Regions from separate parts of the Paenibacillus praedii genome, predicted to be linked through region 3. Evidence: riboswitches for the same ligand, from Rfam matches in the RefSeq annotation. Region 3 holds a riboswitch; each other region holds the start of a gene.
What was found. A riboswitch is a leader RNA that binds a small molecule or an ion and turns the genes downstream of it on or off. The one in region 3 is predicted to bind cyclic di-GMP.
Positions count from the first base shown of each region.

Region 1: it holds a riboswitch for cyclic di-GMP, as region 3 does, so the genes downstream of both, ACO9K6_RS15685 (S-layer homology domain-containing protein) here and ACO9K6_RS09405 (anti-repressor SinI family protein) in region 3, are expected to answer to the same signal.
Region 2: it holds a riboswitch for cyclic di-GMP, as region 3 does, so the genes downstream of both, ACO9K6_RS12690 (EAL domain-containing protein) here and ACO9K6_RS09405 (anti-repressor SinI family protein) in region 3, are expected to answer to the same signal.

Region 1 is NZ_JBMWAM010000017.1:76,914-83,708, reverse strand. It holds gene pyk (pyruvate kinase) at 1-755, shown strand, start outside; gene ACO9K6_RS15685 (S-layer homology domain-containing protein) at 865-2,538, opposite strand; cyclic di-GMP riboswitch class I at 2,892-2,975, opposite strand; gene ACO9K6_RS15680 (aldo/keto reductase) at 3,127-4,026, opposite strand; gene rpoN (RNA polymerase factor sigma-54) at 4,051-5,340, opposite strand; gene ACO9K6_RS15670 (metal-sensitive transcriptional regulator) at 5,689-5,955, opposite strand; gene ACO9K6_RS15665 (DsrE/DsrF/DrsH-like family protein) at 6,026-6,505, opposite strand; gene ACO9K6_RS15660 (sulfurtransferase TusA family protein) at 6,649-6,795, opposite strand, start outside.
Region 2 is NZ_JBMWAM010000012.1:930-7,724, reverse strand. It holds gene speD (adenosylmethionine decarboxylase) at 1-126, opposite strand, end outside; gene ACO9K6_RS12690 (EAL domain-containing protein) at 275-3,181, opposite strand; cyclic di-GMP riboswitch class I at 3,277-3,361, opposite strand; gene ACO9K6_RS12685 (Gfo/Idh/MocA family protein) at 3,623-4,615, opposite strand; gene ACO9K6_RS12680 (GntR family transcriptional regulator) at 4,808-5,203, shown strand; gene ACO9K6_RS12675 (DUF5808 domain-containing protein) at 5,219-6,610, shown strand; gene ACO9K6_RS12670 (P-loop nucleotide/nucleoside kinase family protein) at 6,617-6,795, opposite strand, start outside.
Region 3 is NZ_JBMWAM010000007.1:204,111-210,905, reverse strand. It holds gene ACO9K6_RS09450 (SDR family NAD(P)-dependent oxidoreductase) at 1-296, opposite strand, end outside; gene ACO9K6_RS09445 (chemotaxis protein CheX) at 374-835, opposite strand; gene ACO9K6_RS09440 (HRDC domain-containing protein) at 1,123-2,214, opposite strand; gene ACO9K6_RS09435 (DUF3055 domain-containing protein) at 2,363-2,659, shown strand; gene ACO9K6_RS09430 (hypothetical protein) at 2,711-2,989, shown strand; gene ACO9K6_RS09425 (phytanoyl-CoA dioxygenase family protein) at 3,037-3,393, opposite strand; gene ACO9K6_RS09420 (helix-turn-helix domain-containing protein) at 3,601-3,777, shown strand; gene ACO9K6_RS09415 (metallophosphoesterase) at 3,765-4,526, opposite strand; gene ACO9K6_RS09410 (helix-turn-helix domain-containing protein) at 4,830-5,159, shown strand; gene ACO9K6_RS09405 (anti-repressor SinI family protein) at 5,172-5,333, opposite strand; cyclic di-GMP riboswitch class II at 5,348-5,429, opposite strand; gene ACO9K6_RS09400 (hypothetical protein) at 5,575-5,742, opposite strand; gene galE (UDP-glucose 4-epimerase GalE) at 5,739-6,794, opposite strand.

The DNA of each region.
Region 1 (6,795 bases), on a different contig from region 3:
ACGAGGAAGGCATGAGTAATATTGATGCGATTATCGAAGCCTCCGATGGGATTATGGTCGCTCGCGGCGATCTTGGCGTTGAGGTGCCGATCGAGGATGTGCCGATGATGCAGCGTGAAATGATCAGCAAATGCAACCTCGTTGGCAAACCTGTTATCGTCGCCACGCATATGCTTGAATCGATGCAGCAAAACCCTCGCCCTACTAGAGCCGAAGTAAGCGATGTCGCGAATGCGGTTATCCAAGGGGCGGACGTGGTTATGCTCTCCGGCGAGACGGCTGCCGGCAAATATCCGGTACAATCGGTACAGATGATGGCCACGATCGCAAAAAAAGCGGAATCGATGATCGACTACAAAGAGCAATTCGATAAGCGCAGAGCGAAGCAAAGCACGAATATTACAGAGGTTATTAGCCAAGGCGTCGTCAGCTCCACGCTTGAGCTGAATGCGAAAGCCATCCTTACCTTCACGGAAAGCGGATTTACGGCGCGTATGGTTTCCAAGTATCGTCCGCAAGCGCCAATTATTGCGATTACGCAGCATGATCATGTGTTGCCAAAAATTTGTCTGCTCTCCGGTGTTATACCGGTCAAAGGGGACAGCGTGTCAAGTACGGATGAAATGTTCGAGTCCGCAACGCGCAATGCCGTGCAAACCGGAATCGTTCAGTCTGGGGACACCGTTGTATTGTCAGCAGGCGTGCCGATCGGACAAGCAGGTGCGACTAATTTGATTAAAATTGCACAAGTATAAGGAATAAGAAAAGGGAGCTTAACGATAACCGTAGTTATTGTATGCTCCCTTTTCTCCATTGACTTGTAATTGGCGAAGATGCTGGGCTTCACTTCCGCATCAGATAGACTTAATTATCGTCGTCATCGTCGTCTTTCTCGAGCTCAATCTTCACTTCTTTTCCGTTTGAAAATTCGATTTCGAGCCTCAAGTCTTTAATCGCACTTTCCTCAATTTCAAAATAAGCCAGCGCTTGCTCAACAATTTCATCCTTGCTCATGTCATCCGTTATGGATACTTGCTCGAAAAATGCTGCAATAGCCCGTAACGCATTGGCTCCGGATAGCTTTTGGCTATCGAGCTCCATTTTCGCTTCGGACTTTCCATCATCATATTTGTACTCAGCCTTAAGCTTTTGGCCGCTCCATAGCTCAGCTTTCAGCTTAAATTCATCGATTCCATAAAGGTTTTCTTCTTCGGCTGACTCTTCATCATTTTCCACTTCGAATTCTATTTTCTTTCCATTCGAAAACCTTATTTCGATCTCGAATTCTTTAAATCCGTTATCAGCTACTTCAAGCGCTGTAAAAATTTGCGACTGTATATCGTCTCTGGACATTTCTGGCGTCAGCATGACAGCCGCAAAGAAGGCTTCCAGCTGCTGAATCGCTTCCGGCCCTTTCAATTTCTCTTTATCGCCATCGACCTTTATTTCAACCTCGGCTTTTGGCTTGCCGTTTTTATTTTCATATTCCAATTTCAAGCCGTTATCCTCATCTATCTCAAGCTCTAATTCAAATTCACGAATGCCCGCAGTCGTTTCATTGACAAGCTCTTTATCGATAAAGCTGGCTTTCAGAACGGCGCCATTCTCTACTGTCAGCGATACAGCATCGCCAATGATGAGCCCGGACGCTGGAATAAACCGATCATAAAACGGAACCGGCAATTCAGCTGAAATCGAATAGACAAGCGCATCTCCATTAAAACTTTCAATTGCAATAGAGCCGTAAGTGCTTGAACCCGCTGCAGCATCCGCAGGTTGATTGCCGCCGAATTGAAGCGCTGTAATTTTTCCAGCTACTGTGATCGCTCCGGATTGCTCCAGCAGATTGTCGTTTGTTCTGACCAGCAGCGTGGCCAGTTCTGCGCGGGTTACGTTCCGGTTCGGCTTAAAGGTTTCATCCGGGTAGCCGGCAATTACACCTTGCTCCACAGCCATATTCACATAGCCAATCGCGCCGGCTGGAATATCCTTCACGTCCTTGAAATCAGGCACGACGGTCATTTGAGCAAGCGCTTCCTTCTCAAGGCCGAGCGCTTTCACCAATAGAGCGGACACCCATATGCGGCTCGCCGGTTTACTTGGATCAAGCTTGGACTCCGACGTAGAGAACAGCCCTTGCTCTAGAGCAACAATGACGTAGCCTTTCGCCCATTTATATTGCTGATCAATCATCGACGCATCGGCAAAATGAAGCCTCTCATTGGCGGGTTTCGCTTTCGCTTCCTCCTCCAAGCCCATTAGCCGGACAGCCGTCACGACAGCTTCAACGCGGCTGACGAACTGATTAGGACGGAAGCTTCCGTCTTCATAGCCTGACAAAATATTTTGGGATTTCATAAGTCCAATGGATTCCATAGCCCAGCCTGCTTCAGCAGCGTCATTAAATTCCAGCTTTAGCTCCTCACGCTGCTCTTCGGATACCTGCTCATCAGGCTCTGCCGCAAAGCCCTGTCCTGCAAAGGAAAGCAGCAGCATGGCGACGATCAATAAACTACTCCATAGACGAAGCTTTTTCAAATGTAGACATCTCCTCATTTTCATATTAAATGAACTAGTTTCTTGTAATGATGCCCTCTTTAATAAACTGTTGAATGGTGTTGACCGGGATACCCGTCATTCTATGTACCTCTATTAGAGATGGCTTTGAATGCGTCCTCAAGTAAGTTTTCACTCGCTCAATATCGTCTCTTTGCCCTTCCATGCATCCCTCGCAAAAAAATGACTGTCTATTCAGCATGACTTGCCCGCATTTCGTGCAGTTTGATAGACCCAACTGTGTGCGCTTCCTTTCTTGTGAGATTTCGAAAAGGCCTAACACAAAAAAACTTATCCCGGCTGCAGATGGATAAGCTCGCATGAATACAGCTTATTCCGGCAACTGGCTGGCATAGTTTAACACTTTAGCCCCTGTAGCTTTGCGTCATTACCTTTCGATAACTTTGCCTTTTTCAAATTTTTGAAAAAATAATTCTACTTCATTATATCAATATACTATTATTATACAAGTTTCGATATATTTCGACATAATTCTTCCATATCCTTCACTTTAGTTACAGCATAAAAAAGCCGGCCTGAGCAGGTCGGCTCTACTACAATTTCAGTGCATTATATCATATCAAGAGGCACTTTTCTGGACGGTTTAGGATATACCTCATCAAGTCTGCGCAAATCCTCTTCCGATAGCTCGATTAAGGCTGTGGCTGCATTTTGAAGAACATGCTCTTCCGTCGATGCTTTCGGTATTGCGATTACATTCTCGTGACGAATTGTCCAAGCAAGCATAAGCTGAAGCGGTGTAACTCCATGGCTGTCCGCAATGTCTATCACCGCTTCGTTATGAGTCAGTCCTTGTCTTAAGGACCCTGCCTGCGCCATCGGACTGTACGCCATAACGGGGATATGCCGCTCGCTCAGCCAAGGGAGCAAATCATATTCAATCCCTCTGGAGCCAAGATGATACAGCACTTGGTTCACTGCGCAGTGAGTGCCGGCCGCTAAGGAAGTCAGCTCCTTCATGTCGGGTTTATCGAAGTTCGAAACGCCCCAGCGCTTGATTTTTCCTGACGCCACTAACCGTTCCATCCCTTCTATCGTTTCGCTTAACGGCACGCTTCCTCTCCAGTGAAGCAGATAAAGATCCAGATAATCGGTCCGCAGTCTCTTTAGGCTTGCATCGCAGCTTCTAACGATCCGCTCTAGTCCCGCATTATGGGGGTACACCTTAGAAACGAGAAACACATCATCCCTAATTCCTTGAATCGCCTCGCCAACTCTATCCTCGGACCGGCCTTCGCCATACATTTCCGCAGTATCGATCAAGGACATCCCCAGTTCCACGCCCAGCCTAAGCGTGCGAATTTCATCCGCTTTCTTGGCCGGGTCATCCCCTATATACCAAGTACCTTGACCGAGCCTAGGCAGCTCCATGCCATCCGGCAGCTTAACTTTGCGTTCTGACAGCGTCTTTTGGATTCGGCTCTTGATTTCATTGTTCATTTCAGGCATTTTTTCAAGCTCCTTATTTTATTATTATTGTTTTTTCCTCCTTATGGAGGACGGCAGGTTCATTTGTTCTCTGTACTTAGTCACCGTTCTGCGTGAGATCAGCAAGCCCTCGCTTTGCAGCAGCGATGCGATTTGCTGATCGGATAATGGCGAGGCTTCCTTCTCTGCTGAGATATATTCACGAATTCGATCCTTCATATAAATCGATGAAATCATTGACCCATCAGCATGTTTTATAGAAGAGGAGAAGAAATGCTTAAGCTCGAACAGTCCCCACGGCGTTCGAATATACTTATGGCTTATGGTACGGCTTACCGTTGATTCATGCACGTGCAGCACCTCGGCGATTTGCTTCATGGTCATTGGACGTATATGAACGGAGCCTTTCTCACAAAACTCCGGCTGCAGCTCGAAAATAACGCCGGACACCTTCAGCAGTGTCGCCTTTCTTCGCTCGATACTGTCGATTAACCCTTTTGCCGCATGCCAGTTTTTTTTCAAATAGCGCTGGATATCCTTCGAAGCATCCTGCTTCATTATGCTCAAATAAGAACTGCTTAATGTGATCTCTGGAAGAAAACTATTTATAAGGAATACTTTGCATTTCCCTTCCATATGCACAAGCTGAAGATCAGGCATAATATATTGCGGCTTCTCCCTGCCGTATAAAGCTCCTGGCTTCGGATTGAGCGACTTTATCTTCTCAATGGCGGCATTAATTTCCGCAGCCTCTGTTTCGTATTTCTCCGCCAGCAATCGCAGCTTACCTTCCGCGATTTGGAGCAAATCATGCTGGACAAGGTTAATAACTAAGGGATCGGAATCCTGTTGATGCCGCAATTGAAGGATCAGGCATTCTGCTAATGTTGAAGCCCCCACACCGTACGGCTCTAAGCCTTGTATGACGCCGACTGCCTCGCTTGCCTGCTTTATCGAAGCGCCTGTTAAAGCGGAAATCTCATCTTTGTCATATAAAAGATAGCCCTTTTCGTCCAGATTGCCGATGATCCATTTGCACAAGGCCAGAACCGTACGGTCAAGCTTCATGTAAGTAAGCTGCTCAACCAATACCGACTCTAACGCGGGCTCGCTTGGATGGTCGACGTTTAGCCACCAATCTTGTCCGGAGCTTCTTGCTTGATGGCCGGAGAAATCCTTAGCGGGCTGAAGCTCGATAAAAGGGTTATCCATTGATTGCTGCTTGATAAGCTCGCTCAAATCCAAGGCGGACATTTGCAGGACTTCCATGGACTGCCGCATCTGAGGGGTAAGCAGCAGCTTCTGTTCCTGCAGGGCGGTCAATGAGATTTCCATGTGCATTCCCCCTGGCTTTTTCGTTGTAAACGCTCTCTATTACTATGTATTATACCTGAATCCATGACAAGTACTCTGTGTTATCTATGTGTGTAGTGTTATCTATGTGTATAGTGTTAGCTCTATACCTTGTTGGATCACCCAATTAGTCGGATTCCTGGATCGTCTGTTTCATAATGTCATAGTTGATAGCACTGTCTCATTTTGATGCGGATGCCCAGCACTCCTGCCATACCGGACATCAAGTAGATGAGAATTTTCAAACTCAAAACAAATTGACCTACTTGTACCGTATACATCAATCGGCTCCTTATTAGCTTATACCTGTGATCCGACCCTCGGCCGGGTTTACCGGCTTTTTACCAGCAGCTCAACTGCATCTTGAACCAATTTGTTCGTGTCTCTGCCCGCCGATTGTTCCTCAAGAAGGCATTGCTGCAAGTTCTCGGCGACAATTTGTGCCATCGCTTTATCCGCGGCATTTCGAACCGCGGAAAGTTGGCTCACGACGTCTTTGCAGGACTGGCCTTCCTCCATTAAGCGAAGAATCCCCCGCACTTGCCCTTCAATTCTTCTCAAACGTGTCTTTATTTGGTCCGTATAATTGTAATCCATGGTCGTAACCCCCTAATGATATACATCTATTGGTATATTATAAGGTGACAAAAAAGTTCGTCATACCTTTTTAGATAAACAGGTTCACCTTCGCGTTTGTCGCATCGCCCAAATAACCGGCTACGCCCGCAAGCTCCAACCCATCAATCAATTCTTCCTGTTTCAATCCAAGAAGGTCCATCGTCATCGTGCACGCCACCAGCTTCACGCCTTGCTCCTGAGCAAGTTCAATCAGCTGAGGCAAACTTAGTGCATTATGTTTCTTCATGACATGCTTGATCATTTGTGGACCCATGCCGGCCATATTCATTTTGGACAATCCGAGCTTCTTCGCGCCGCGCGGCATCATCCATCCAAACGCCTTCTCGAGCAGTCCCTTGTCCGTTTTTACAACCTCGTCTTTGCGAAGCGTATTGAGACCCCAAAACGTAAAGAAAATGGTGACATCGTGATCATAAGCCGCAGCTCCGTTTGCTATAATAAACGCGGCGATCGCTTTATCCATATCACCGCTGAATAGTACGATTGTTGTTTTTTCTTTCGCTTCCATATGTTATTTCCCCTTTTCCTATTATACTTATACCCCTATAGGTATAATACAACAGCCATTGATGAATTGCAACCCTCACAAAGTGGCACATGCAAAAAAAGCGAGCGCGTCCTAAAACGCGCTCGCTTCTCTCAGGGTGAGGTTTACACTTTTTTCACAAGAAATTTATAAACGCCATTATCTTCTTCATGCTTGATGAGTTCATGCTTCGTCTGCTTCACCCACGCCTGAAAATCGTTGACTGAGCCTTTGTCTGTGGAGAGCACTTCCATGATTTGTCCAGGCTGCAG
Region 2 (6,795 bases), on a different contig from region 3:
AGCGAGATATGCTTCGCGCTCTTCCCTCGTTCTCGTATAACAGATGTCATACATGTTGAAGCTCAGTGACTTCGTCAAATTATTGAAGCCATGCAGTTGAATGCGCTGCTCAGGCGTTAATTTCAACGCGAATCCCCTCCTTTACATTTACTACTATTTCCTATTACCCATTGGCCGATGCGACAAAACTGATTTTGGCAAAAAAAACAAAGCATCCCGCTGCCGGTCGATGCCGATTGCAGGATGCTTTATTTCCTATCTCTATGAAGTTCACTTATTTCAGCCTTTGCAGCTCCTTTATACGCAGCACCGGGTCACCTATATCATTTTGCGTTTGCGGCAGGATGCCCTCGAGCTGCTTAATCGCCAATATATTCAGTCCATTGACCAGCTCTGCATGCTCAACTTCCTTCATTTGAAATTGCACCCCATATTCATAAATCTTATCGTCTATTTCATTTGTCCAGACAATAAAGCCATGTATTTCATACATTTGATTCATGATTTGAGTCTTAAACTTCAATAAAATATCGCTGTTTACCGGCAGCTTAACACCGACCATAAATCGAAGACCGCCAGAACCGATATTCACGACAAATACTTCTGTGCTTCCAAGACTCACCCTTCTTCCTTTGAACATCGAAATCGTCATTTCAGCAATGATACTGTACTCTAGCTCGATTCGAAAGTATTTTCGGCGATTGATGATCGGCACTTTTTTACGCAAAAGCGCAGCCGGCATTAAACGGGAGTTATCTTTTAAATATTCCACAATAACCTCCGGATTAACTGGTCTGCTAAAGTAATAACCTTGTATTTCATCACAACGCAGCTCACGTAAATAGTTGAACTGCTCTTCTGTCTCAACGCCCTCTGCTACGACCTGCATGTTCAATCCTAGCGCTAACTGTATAATGCTTTGAATAATAAATTTGTTAGATTGCTCCGCAAGCATCTCCTCAACAAAGGAGCGGTCAATCTTAATCGTATCCAGACTCAATTGCTTAAGCAAGTAAAGTGAGGAATAGCCTGTTCCAAAATCATCGAGCGAAACTTTAATCTTTCGTTTCCTCAATTCAACCAAAAGCTCTGTTATGACCTTCTCATTGCTAATAAAAGAGCTTTCCGTAATTTCAATTTCCAAGCGATCAGGAGAAAAGCCAGTTTCCTCAATGACTTGGTCAATGATCTGCAATATATTTTGCTGCAGCAGCTGTTTCACAGAAAAGTTCACGGATACGGTGATCGCGGGCAGCCCCATACTTTTCCATTTCCTGCACTGCTTGCACGCTTCGCGCAGTACCCACTCACCGATCGGAACGATTAGCCCCGTTTCCTCCGCGATCGGAATAAATTCCGCAGGTGATACCTGTCCCCAGTCCGGATGATTCCAACGCAGCAATGCCTCGACTCCAACAATTTTCATCGAATGCGATTGCACCCTTGGCATGTACTGCAGGTAAAGCTCACCCTTAGCTAGCGCTTTTCGCAGGTCGTTGCTTAGAGCAAACAGCTTAAATGTCTGTACGTTTAATGAAGAAGAGTAGCTCTGGGACTGGTCTCTTCCGCTTGACTTGGCATAATACAAGGCCGTGTCCGCATTTTTCATCAGGCTTTCAACAGATTGTCCATCCTCAGGCGACTGACTAATGCCGACACTGACGGTAAGATTAAGCTCGAATCCCTCTACAAGGAAGGGCTCCTTAATTAACTGAATGGCAGCATTGACAATAGCCGTCACTTCACTTTGCATATGAAAATCAGTTATGACGATGGCGAACTCATCTCCACCGAGACGGTAAGCTATTTTACCGTTACTCGAAAAGCCTTTCAACCTATCGGCTATTCGCTTCAGCAATGTATCTCCTATCGGATGTCCTAATGTATCATTGATATATTTAAACCGATCCAGATCAAGCAATAGAACAGCTAGCTTTTGATTGTAAACTTCACAGATTTTAAGCTGCTTCTCGAGCTCCTCCTCGAACATCCTCCGATTAGGAAGCTGCGTCAAATAATCGTGATAAGCGAGATAATGGTTCTGCTCCTCCGTCTTGCTCCGATCGGTAATATCCAATACGGTTCCGATGATAGCTCTCTCACCCAGGTGAGTTATGCACTTATAATGAACCTCGCAAATGATAATACTTCCATTCCGCCTTATTACCCGATGACACAGATCCGTTAATGACTCACCTACCCCTAGCTCCGATATCTGGCCAGCTATCGATTTCCGGTCATTGCTATGAATCATTTCAATAACCGATAAACCTATTAATGTGTCATAACCCATCATAATGTCCAACTGCTTATTCGTATAAACAAACCGATCCTTCTGCGCGATAAAAATGCCTACGAGCGATTGCTCTACGATGCTTCGATATTTCATTTCCGCTTCTCTAAGAGAACGCTCTACCAGCTTCTGTTGCGTAATGTCCTTAGCAATGCCGTAAATTCCGATTAATTCATCGTTGATTATCATCGGAATATTCGTCACATTTACCTCTATAATCTCGCCATCCTTGGTGACGCCGGTCGTGTCATAGTTTAGCGGAGCGCGTGTCCTCACGGATTCCTCAAATTGATGAATGGTCATCTCGAGGCTTTCTTCAGCAACAAAATGATGAAAGCTGCCGCCTATAATTTCCTCTTTGCTATAGCCGAACATTTTCTCAAGAGCAGAATTGCACGACAAAAAACGACCATCCAAGTCAAACGAAAAGACAGCGTTTGGATTATTTTCGAATAATGATTTATAGTTTTGCTCTTCTACAGTTAAACGATGCTGCAATCTCTTGCCTTCGGTTACATCCTGTATCGTTCCGATTGTGATTGTTACTTCATCATTAGCATCCTTGACGTGGCTGATGTGAGACAACACGTCTCGCATCTCTCCATTTGGACGGACAATCCGAAACTCGCTATCGAGAGTTTCTTTCGTTTCAAGGGATAACTTGAAATTTTGGAGTACGCGATCGCGGTCTTCAGTATATATCAGACCGAAGAAAGCCTCCTCACTCACGGGGAAGTCATTGTCAATTCCACAAATAACAAACATTTGATGGGACCATGAAGCCTTCTGCCGCACATGATCAAATTCCCAATAACCCAAATTGGCTATTTTCTGAACAACCTCAAACCGGTTGTCGCTGCCCGTTTGACGCATAATATTTTGTTCCACTTTTCGAGTTCCCTTCCTATGTATAAAATATGCGTCAACCTGATGTTTGGAGGAAGAGTTAATCCAGCAATAACTGCAATAATCGTTATTCATCCTTCGATAACCCGGTCACCTTAAGAAATACCTATTAGGCCTGTTGGCTTTGCGTCGTTGCTTTCGACAATTTTGCTCTTAACAAGGACTTTAATCTTAATTAATTATTCCATAAAATCTTCAAGTATTCCATAACCAAATTTCAAGTAATTAGGTATAAATTTTTAACCAAAAAACAAGCTGTCCCATAAAGCTCGTGATACATAAATTCCACTCCCTCTCCACTTAATTTGTAAAAAAAAAGACCACCGACGTTATCGTCCATGGTCAGGCATTAAGGTGAGATAGCGATACAACTGACTCCGGAAAATGGGGGCGATGAAAAAATCCATTCCATCGGTCGAATGATTACAATACAACAGAATCTGCTGGATACACCAGTCCGATCTGTCTTCTTGCCTCGTCCATAATTTCCATCGTGGCTATCGAATTTTGAAAGGTATTTACCGAAGACTCCGTTTTACCAGCCTGAATTAGCTCAATAAACTCCTTAGCCTCGTAGTACATCAATTTACTGCCCATAGGCTGTGAAATATCTTCAATCGTTCCGTTCCGATATTGAATTTCGACCTTTCCAGCTTCACTGATCTTGTCAATAACCATACTGCCATTTTCCCCTTGGATCTCTGAAGGAATCAAGGAGTGTGTAATCTTCGAATACATAATGACTGCATCCATACTCTTATATTGCAGCACGATGCTTCCCTCCCCATCGACGCCGGATTCGAGTATGACACCGGTTGCTTTGATAACGTCCGGCTTGCCGAACAGCGCCACCAGCGGGTAGATACAATAAACGCCCAGATCCATCAAGGCCCCATTCGAAAAAGCCGGATTAAACGCATTGAGCACCGTACCGGACTTGTATGCGTCATATCTCGAGGAGTACTGGCAATAGCTCGCAAAATATCGACGCACCGTACCTAGCTTTTGCACATTTTGTTCAATGGCTTTAAAGCTGGGAAGCAGCGTTGATTTGAGTGCCTCCATCAACAATACGCCGTTCGCTTGTGCGGCAGCGATCATTTGACGCATCTCGTTCACATTCGAAGCCATCGGCTTCTCGCACAGCACGTGAATGCCTTTATTCATGCAGGCAATCGCATGATCCTTATGGAAGGAGTTCGGGCTTGCAATATATACAGCATCGATCTCACCGCTTGCAGCCATCTCCTCTACATCTGTAAAAATATGAGCGATACCGTGCTTGGAGGCAAATGCGCTTGCTGTCTCCTCTTTACGTGAATAAACCGCCTTTAAAGCGAAGCCCTCCACCTCGCGTGCCGCATCAATAAATGCTTCCGTAATCCAGTTCGTTCCGATCACACCAAATCGTATCATATTAGCTGCTCCTTGAAGTTATTTATAGGATTGTTCTTCTATTTTTCTCATACAATGTGCTTGAGCACCCTCGTTTATTATAGCTTTAGATGACATAGTCTGTCCAAATTTTCCAGCTGGATTTTTGACATCCTATTTTATTTGTATTATTATCTGCAATACAAACAATACTTTATTGCAAGAGGTGATCCGATGATTATTACATTAGACTATAATAGCGAAATTCCAATCTACGTTCAGCTTCGAAACCAAATCGTCATCGGAATTGGCGTAGGCGGATTGGTCCACGGGGAGAAACTACCGACGGTAAGACAGCTGGCAGATGATTTGGACGTGAATGCCATGACCGTCAACAAGGCCTATACCATTTTGAAAAACGAAGGCTTCATCTCCATCGATCGCAGACACGGCGCCAAGGTGGCGACGGAATGCATCAGAAATTCTGATTTCAATGCGAAGCTGGAACGCGATTTAACGCTAGTTATTTCAGAGGCTTGTCTTAAAGGAGTCGGACGCGAGGAATTCATGTTTATTTGCTCCAGCATTTTTGCAGCAGCTGCCGTTAAAAACCACCCCTTACCTGAATAGGAGGAATTACTTTTAATGAACAATCTGATGCTAATTATACCAACCGTAATTGCTTACATTATCATTCTTGTCCTTTATCTGAATCAAGCAAGGACGGGCAGCTCCATTTTGTTTGGCGTTACGCTCCCATCGCACGCCTTGGAGGATGCTTCCATTAAACAGCTGAAGTCTGATTACAAGCGCGCTTATACACGATTCGGTATTATTGCCTTTGTTAGCATCACACCTCTATTTTTGCTCGCGGACTACTTCTCTATGGCCTTTATCTATACGTTTATATGGTTTGCAGCATTTCTCTACACCGCCAAGCTTCCGTTCAACAAATTTCATCGCCTGACCACCGCCCTCAAAAGAGAAAAGGACTGGTTTGTCGGAGAAAAGCGCATCGTCCGTATTGATACTAAGATCAACCTGTTGAAAAAAGCCGGGGTCATCTCTCCACACTGGTTTTTAATTCCTGCTTTAATTTCTATGAGCCTGATTATCGCTTCTATTTCCAATGCCAACCTGCTGTTAAAAATGACCGGAGTCGCTTCACTCATCATGACGATCGTTCTATTCGGCATTTATGGAGCTTTTCGCAATATGAATATGAAAATCTACAGCGATAATCAAGATATCAATGCGGCTATCAATCGAGCGGCAAAGCGCTACTGGTCTGTCCTATGGTTAGGCATGGCCATATTTGAGAGTCTTAACGCCATTATCGCTTATACGATTTTGACGCAAGGCAGCTCGTCTAACTTTGACTTATGGGTAATTGGTATCGTTATGGTTTCTCTGGTTCCTCTTGGGGCGATATTCTACGTACATAATAAGGTTCGTTCTCTTGAGGAAAGTCTGGCTGATACAGACGGCCAAGGTATTCTGACCGATGACGACGAATACTGGATTAACGGCTCGACCTATTTTAACCCTAATGATCAGTCCGTCATGGTACCTAAACGCATCGGCATAGGGACAACCTTCAACATGGCAACCCGTACTGGAAAATGGATGCAATACGGCGGGATGGTGCTTGCCGTCATCATCGTATTGCCGCTTGCCGCGATGGCGGTTCGAGCGGACCATACATCGCCTGCACTGCTCATTCAGGAAGACGGCAAGGTTATTATCGATTATCCTTTGTACGATTACAGCTTCCACCTGAACGATATTCAAGAGCTTACGCTCGAGGAGACTGTCCCGAGCGGCTTCCGAACCAACGGGGCAGCAACGGCTGAGTATGCTCGCGGTAATTTCTCCTTAGAGGAACTGGGAGCAGCCAAGCTTTATATATTCAAAAATAAGCCACCTTACATCTTTATTAAGCTGGACGGCTTGTACGTTATTTATAATAAGCAAGACCCTGCTAAGACGAGAGCCGTTTATCAACAGCTGAACAATAGCAAACCCGCTGCAGAGTAACATGAGTCAAGTTGCGGCACCGTAAATAAAAGCTTCCAAAACGGCTAAAGCCTCTTGGTCTAACGGCTTGGAATTATCAAAATAAAGCACTGCCGCTGCTGGAATACTCCATTTCAGCTCTCGCTTCACAAGTGATTGGCTGAACTCGCTCCAGTGCTCGAGCTTCCACCGATCGATCTCTAAAT
Region 3 (6,795 bases):
ACCGGCATAGCGGCAAAATGCTCAAACTTCCCGTAGCCGGCATTGTTCAGCAATATATCTATTTTGCCATATTCGGTAATAACAGCTTCCACCGTTTGCTTAACCTGTTCATGATCCGTAACGTCCATCTGATAGATCGAGCAGTTCCCCTTAATCGCAGATGCGATTTCCTTCAGCCTGTCGCTATTTCTCCCTGTCAGCACAGGGATCGCACCCTTTTGAGCTAAAGCTACAGCCGTTAAGGCCCCGATACCGCTTGATGCTCCAGAGATAAAAATAACTTTGCCCTTTAACATCCATCATCACCCATCTACAAGTTTACTTGATTGCTCTGACAGACGCAAAAAAAGCTCCCGAAGGAGCCATTTCTGTGCTAGGATGCGATTAATACTTGAATGTCGAGCTCTCCGATGCCGTCCATAATGAGCGGGATCGTTAACGCCTTCTGTGCAGTGAAGCCTGCAGATTGAGCAGACTGAACCACTTTCGGCGGCGTAATATCCACTCTGACGCCCTGATTGAACAGCATAGTACTGGCATTCCCGCTAATCATATTGCCAAGCTCAGAAATACCGCTTCGAACAATTTCATCAATTTCAGAAATAGGATAACCGCCCATCATTGCTGAAACCATTTTCAGAGCTACCTGTTCACTTAGTCCGAATACAATATCACCGTTCATTTGTCCATTGAGACCAATTTGAATCCAAATGTAATTCTCTACAAATTTGATATCTTTGAGACCTAGTTCTCCAGTCGCAGGACGTATTTGAATGAGCTGTTCAATTACGATTTTCGCGGATTCAAGAAACGGGTTAATATATTCTGCCTTCATAAAGAGGTTACGCTCCTTTTTCGTCACAAATCGCGCTTTGTCTTATTTGTTCTTCATTATACTTAATTTAGTAGGACAAGTATACTATAAAGAAAATATATGATTCTAAAGAACTATGTCTCTCATTTAACAAAAACTAGAAATCATTGCATTTTGCTTGCAAGTAGAGGATGGCATGCTTGGAAAGTAACAAGTGTTGAATGCTGGAAACGCAAATACGCGCTTCCAGCAAAGTGATTGTTCGATTGCTTACCCTGGCAGTCAAGGATATTCCTTTCGAGCTTTCATTATACCGCAGTATTTGTAAGGCTTCTGCGATAACGAAGCCGGATTAGCCGAAGGCGCTCGTAAAGCACATCCACAGGCTTGCTTAGCTGAGAGGCCTCCGTGGAACCATATACTTGCTGAAGCACTGGCTTCAAGTATTTATCTCCTACTAAAGATAACGCATCAAGCACTTGCTGCTGCTCCTCCTGCGGTACTTCGAACAGCTCTCTTGTAATTAGCGACTCAAAATCATAGCCCTCTTGCTCCAGCTGTTCGATCCGATCCAACAGCTCACGCCTCGACATTTCCAATTCAGTCTGCAGTTGCTCTAACGTTCCTCCCACCTGCACCGCTTCCAAAATCTTCTTCTTAGCCAACTGTCGGTCCATCTGAAGCTTGTATTTTGCCTCCTTCTGCTTGAACAGCCACTGTGTATAAGCTGTCGAATCCAGCTGCTCCGTCACCCATTGAAGAGGAAATGAAGTCGATCGGCTGACTTGTTCAGTCATTTCCAACACTTCCGCTCCATACGAGGCATGCTTGGTGTTGCCCCAGCCTGGAATTTGCGTTAGTTCGTCCGCCGTCTGCGGGACGAAGGCGCTGATCATCCACAGCATCCGGTTCGTTGCGATCAGATAAGCGGACCTCTTCTCAGCGATCGCTTTGGTACGCCGCCACTCTCGGAGCAGCTGGAACAGCTCTTGATTTGCATGCAGCTCACCGTAGCATTGCAGCATAGTTAAGAAGCTTCCCGCAGATGTCTGGCGATCATCCAACATCCCATCGATGATCGGTGTATATCCTTCACCCATCATCCTGGAAATACCGAGTCGGAATGCTGTTATCATCTCTTCCCATGATGTGCCCTCAAACCAGGTTTGCGGATTCCCTTCTGCTTCCTCGCCTTCCATCCATAATACAGCCCAGATGCCTTGACGCTCGCAAATGGATAGCTGGGCGCTTGTATAAGATTGTCCCTCTCCTTGCTTCTCGAACGTGTTCAGAAAAACGATTTGCATATTAGCCTCAATCCTCCAATAATTGTAGTATTCGCGAATGAAATTGAACGGCAAGGCGGCATTTGGCTTAAGGGCCAGCATGCCTGAAAACAAAAAAAGCACCTCCTCTGCCAGGGCAGAAGAGGTGCTTCCTCATACGTTCAATGATTCGATTAACTGCATGTTATCATAATGATTTCTTTATTACAAGCATTTTGTTATTGTATAATGATTGTAATTAAAGAAGTGGAGGCTATACAACATGCTGCTGCCTGATTTTGATTTTATGTCCGATACAACCGAACAAACGTCAACTCGATTCGTCACTTTCATCGCACCCAGCTTGAAACGGTTTGACCTCGCTGTCACAACTACAAATCGCTTCTATGGCAAGAAGCTGGTCACCGACCTGCAATCCGGAAAAACGGCGATCATCGGCCCGGATGACCTGGAGGAGGAAGGCTACCTCGAGTATACGTATAAGCTTACGGAGGAAGAAGCAGCTGAATTAGTCCAGTTTTTGTATTTTGTTGTCGGAACCGTGCATTTTACCGATTGATAAGGGCAAAATGAAAGGGTACTATACTACCATTTCAGGAGGAGCTTGCTGATGGATCGATTTATTGGAGAGGATCGAAAGCCTTATACAGATGTTTCAACTGTGGAATCGCAGCGCAATGACCTCATCCCGGAAGAGTTTCCGGAGGGGCCTTACGGCTCCGATCTGCGGACGGAATCACTGGGAAAAAGCAAGCCGTGGAGAATCGATCAGCGGCCATCCAATCGCTTCGACTATGAAAATCATCAACTGCATGCCGAAGGCTCACGGGACTATCCTGGAGATGACGACTACGAGGACAGCATTCCTGAGGTACAAGACGAGCCTTAAAACAGTGAAGCCCTTGGCAGCACGTCTGACGCGTGATGTGCCAAGGGCTATTTTTGTTCATTCATTCGTATCCTTATTTCACTTTGCCGCATTCGCGTCCACACATCGGGGCCTATGATGCCATTCAGGACTGCTATCAGATTGGGATGAGTAACTGCGCGAGTATATGCCGCGTCATAAAAATGCACGTCTTGAAACCCATTAAGAACAAGCTTTTTCAACTGCTCGGGCGGCAAAAAATCACCCAGCCAGGCATGGTTTTGATCCGCTTGCGCCTGGGCGGCCCGCTGTATGATTCGCTCCACTGCTGCTCTCATGGCATGCACCTCGTCAGAATTAAATACACCGCGAACGAGCAAATAACCATTCTCTTTGTAAAAATTCACGTCTGCATTGTTAATCATGCCCAATCTCCTTATCATATAATAAGAATGATTAATCGCGCGAAGCTATATATTCGCGACAATATAGAGGGACAGCTTAGCCTTGCCGAAGTAGAGCAATATATTAATATTTCCGAGCCGCACTTGTCTAGTTTATTCGCTCAAAGTATTCATGAATCTTTCTCGATGCTTGTCCGCCACGAACGGATTCGAGCAGCCGAGTAATGGCTGTCCCAAACCGTAGATCCTATCAAGGAAATCGCTGAGCGCTGCGGCTTATCATCCATCCATTACTTCACTCGGACATTTACCAAGGTGAAAGGAATTCCGCCTGCTGCATTCCGAGAAACAGCACACAAAAATCGCAGCAAGAATAATCCGCCGACTCGTCATCAAAGCTCATGAATCGTTAGCTCGCTTCTTACCATAAACCGGGCATTGACGCCTGCTTGGCCAATACCCTTGGAAATATAAAATGCACCGTACTCATTCGTATACAGGCCTTTGTATATTCCTCTCTCCGACAGAGGACCCTTTGACTTGAACAAAAAAAAGAAAGGCACGTTCAACTGCTTCCCATGCAGATGGCCGGCCATTAAATAATGATAAGGACGTTTGATCCGAAGGAGCACGTTTGGATCATGAGTGATGACAACGATCGGCTTCTCTTCGTCCACATACTTAAAAGCGGGACGAATTCTGCTATGCCCGGTGCAATCGTCATCAATACCTACCAGTTGGAAATCTGCAAGCTGAACAGATTCGTTACGAAGGACGCGGATATGATATACCTTAAAGATATCCAGCAAACGCTGCAGCCGAGGGAGCTCATAATCATGATTTCCCAGGACCGCATAGACGGGAATGCCGCAACCTGCAATTAGTTTGAAATACTGCGCTGCGCGCGGCAAAAAGCTTGCCTTATAGGTATAGTCTCCGGTCAGAAATATGTAATCCGGCTTGTAATCAATAATCACTTGCCTAATTTTTCGCGGGCTGATACGCAGCATATCAAAATGGAGATCGCTAATTTGCAATATACGCTTATTGAGGCCGATGGGATGATGTACACGTTCAATTTTCAGCCACATGGTAGGTAGAAAAAAGAACATGTAAATGAGAAAGATGAAGACGACTATAACAAGGAAACTCACAAACACACACCTTTCATCAATCTTTTTGCATTTACTCTATGATTCAGTATATTCAACAGAATAGCAATTCACAACCGAAGCGACTCTATTCAGACACCGTAAAAGGGCGTCCCTTTGGTCAGTTCAGACCTTTTGGAACACCCCTTTGTTGGTAACTATAGACTTGTCGAAAACATAAATCATACTAAAGTATTGTATGTCTTACCCTTATGATATGTATTCCATTTATATACTTTCATGAATTGAAGTTTTTGGTTATAATGAAAAGAATACTGCACATATGTGATATCGGAGGAACTCGTAATGATCGGAGAACGCATTCAGATGCTGCGCAAGAGAAAGGGGCTTTCGCTTACTGAACTATCCCAAAGGGCTGGTGTCGCGAAATCTTACCTTAGTTCCATTGAGAGAGGGCTCCAACAAAACCCGTCCATTCAATTCCTCGAAAAAATAGGAGAGGTATTAAATGTTGCTGTTGAAGATTTTCTAAATTACGATGAGTCTGATCGGACACCTGACCAGTTTGATCGCGAATGGGCTGAATTGGTTAGAGAAGCAATGGCCTCGGGCGTTAGCAAGGATCAATTCAAAGAATTTCTCGAATTCAACAAATGGAAAATAAAGCGCGATTAGCGCTTTTTAAATTTACACAGCTGTTTCCTGCATCTCATCGTTATCGCTTTCTTTAAGAATAAGAAGAACTTTACGTATATCTTCTTTGCTTAATCCTAATGTTCGCGCGCTCATGATTAATGCTACCCAGTCCATATCCAAATCTTGATTGTTCTCTGATCCCACCAGTACCATTATCCTAGTCCCCTTTCAAATTGGGACGGTTGCACCACTGACTCCATGCGTTTAAGGTGCCCAGATAATAAACGCATTTCAACGTCTCCCTATGCTCGTCACTGACTATCTCCTATGCATTATAACCTAGCGTATTTACGTAAGCTGTCGATTCGTGTCTTACATAAATGATTATTTATTATATTTTTTTGTCGATTTAATAAATTATTTTAAATTTAATTAGAATATGGGAAAAATTTTCTCAAGCGCTAGTATTTTCATTGTGATTTGTACAGCAATTCAATATCTGCCGTTTGATTTCTTCGATTAAGCTAACAACATCTATGTTTTCGACCGTTTCGCCTTTTTGACGAATGATGTTTGCAATCTCGTGCAGCATTTGTGCGGTAAGTTTGTCGGAAATGTTCATTTGACCCGAGCCTCGTATGTACCAGCCTCTGCTTCAGCCTCTTCTTCATATCCATTCGGATTATTCATTTGCCAACGCCAAGCATCTTCGCACATTTCTTCAATCCCTCTGAGAGCTACCCAATTGAGGTCAGTTCTCGCCTTAGAAGGATTGGCATAACAAATTCCCACATCTCCCGTCCTCCGCTCGGAAATCGTATAAGGAACGTTCATACCCGACGCCTGTTGAAAAGCAGAAACTATTTCCAATACAGTGTATCCCCTTCCAGTACCAAGGTTGTATGCTTCTACTCCCGTTGTCGAAAGTATTCTTTCAAGTGCGCTTAAATGTCCCATTGCCAGGTCAACGACATGGATATAGTCCCGCACCCCCGTCCCGTCCAGCGTAGAATAGTCATTGCCAAATATGCTGAGTTTCTCCAGCTTCCCCACTGCCACCTGTGTTATATAAGGCATCAGATTGTTCGGAATACCGTTAGGGTCCTCCCCGATCCGGCCGCTCTTGTGAGCGCCAACTGGGTTGAAATAACGCAGTAATGCAATACTCCAACGATTATCCGACAGATAAATGTCACGTAAAATTTCCTCAATCATAAGTTTCGTTCGACCATAGGGATTGGTGGCCTGCAATGAAAAATCCTCGGAAATCGGAACAGAATCCGGCATACCGTATACTGTTGCCGACGAACTGAATACCAAGTTCCGCAACCCGTATTTCTCCATCGTTTTGCACAGCAGGAATGTTCCACTAATATTATTGAAATAGTAATGCAGCGGCATTTTCGTAGACTGTCCAACTGATTTGAGTCCGGCAAAATGGATTACCGCATCGATCTGGTGCTCGGTAAATACCCTTTCTAGCCCTTCACGATCCAGAAGATCCACCTCATAAAACGCAAAGGCTCTTCCTGTAATTTCTTGAATCCGCTTCAGTGCATTCGGTTTACTGTTTGAAAAATTGTCGATAACAATCACCTCATAGCCTGCATTCAACAGCTCCACGCAGGTATGACTGCCTATATATCCGGCGCCGCCGGTTACGAGTATGGCCATT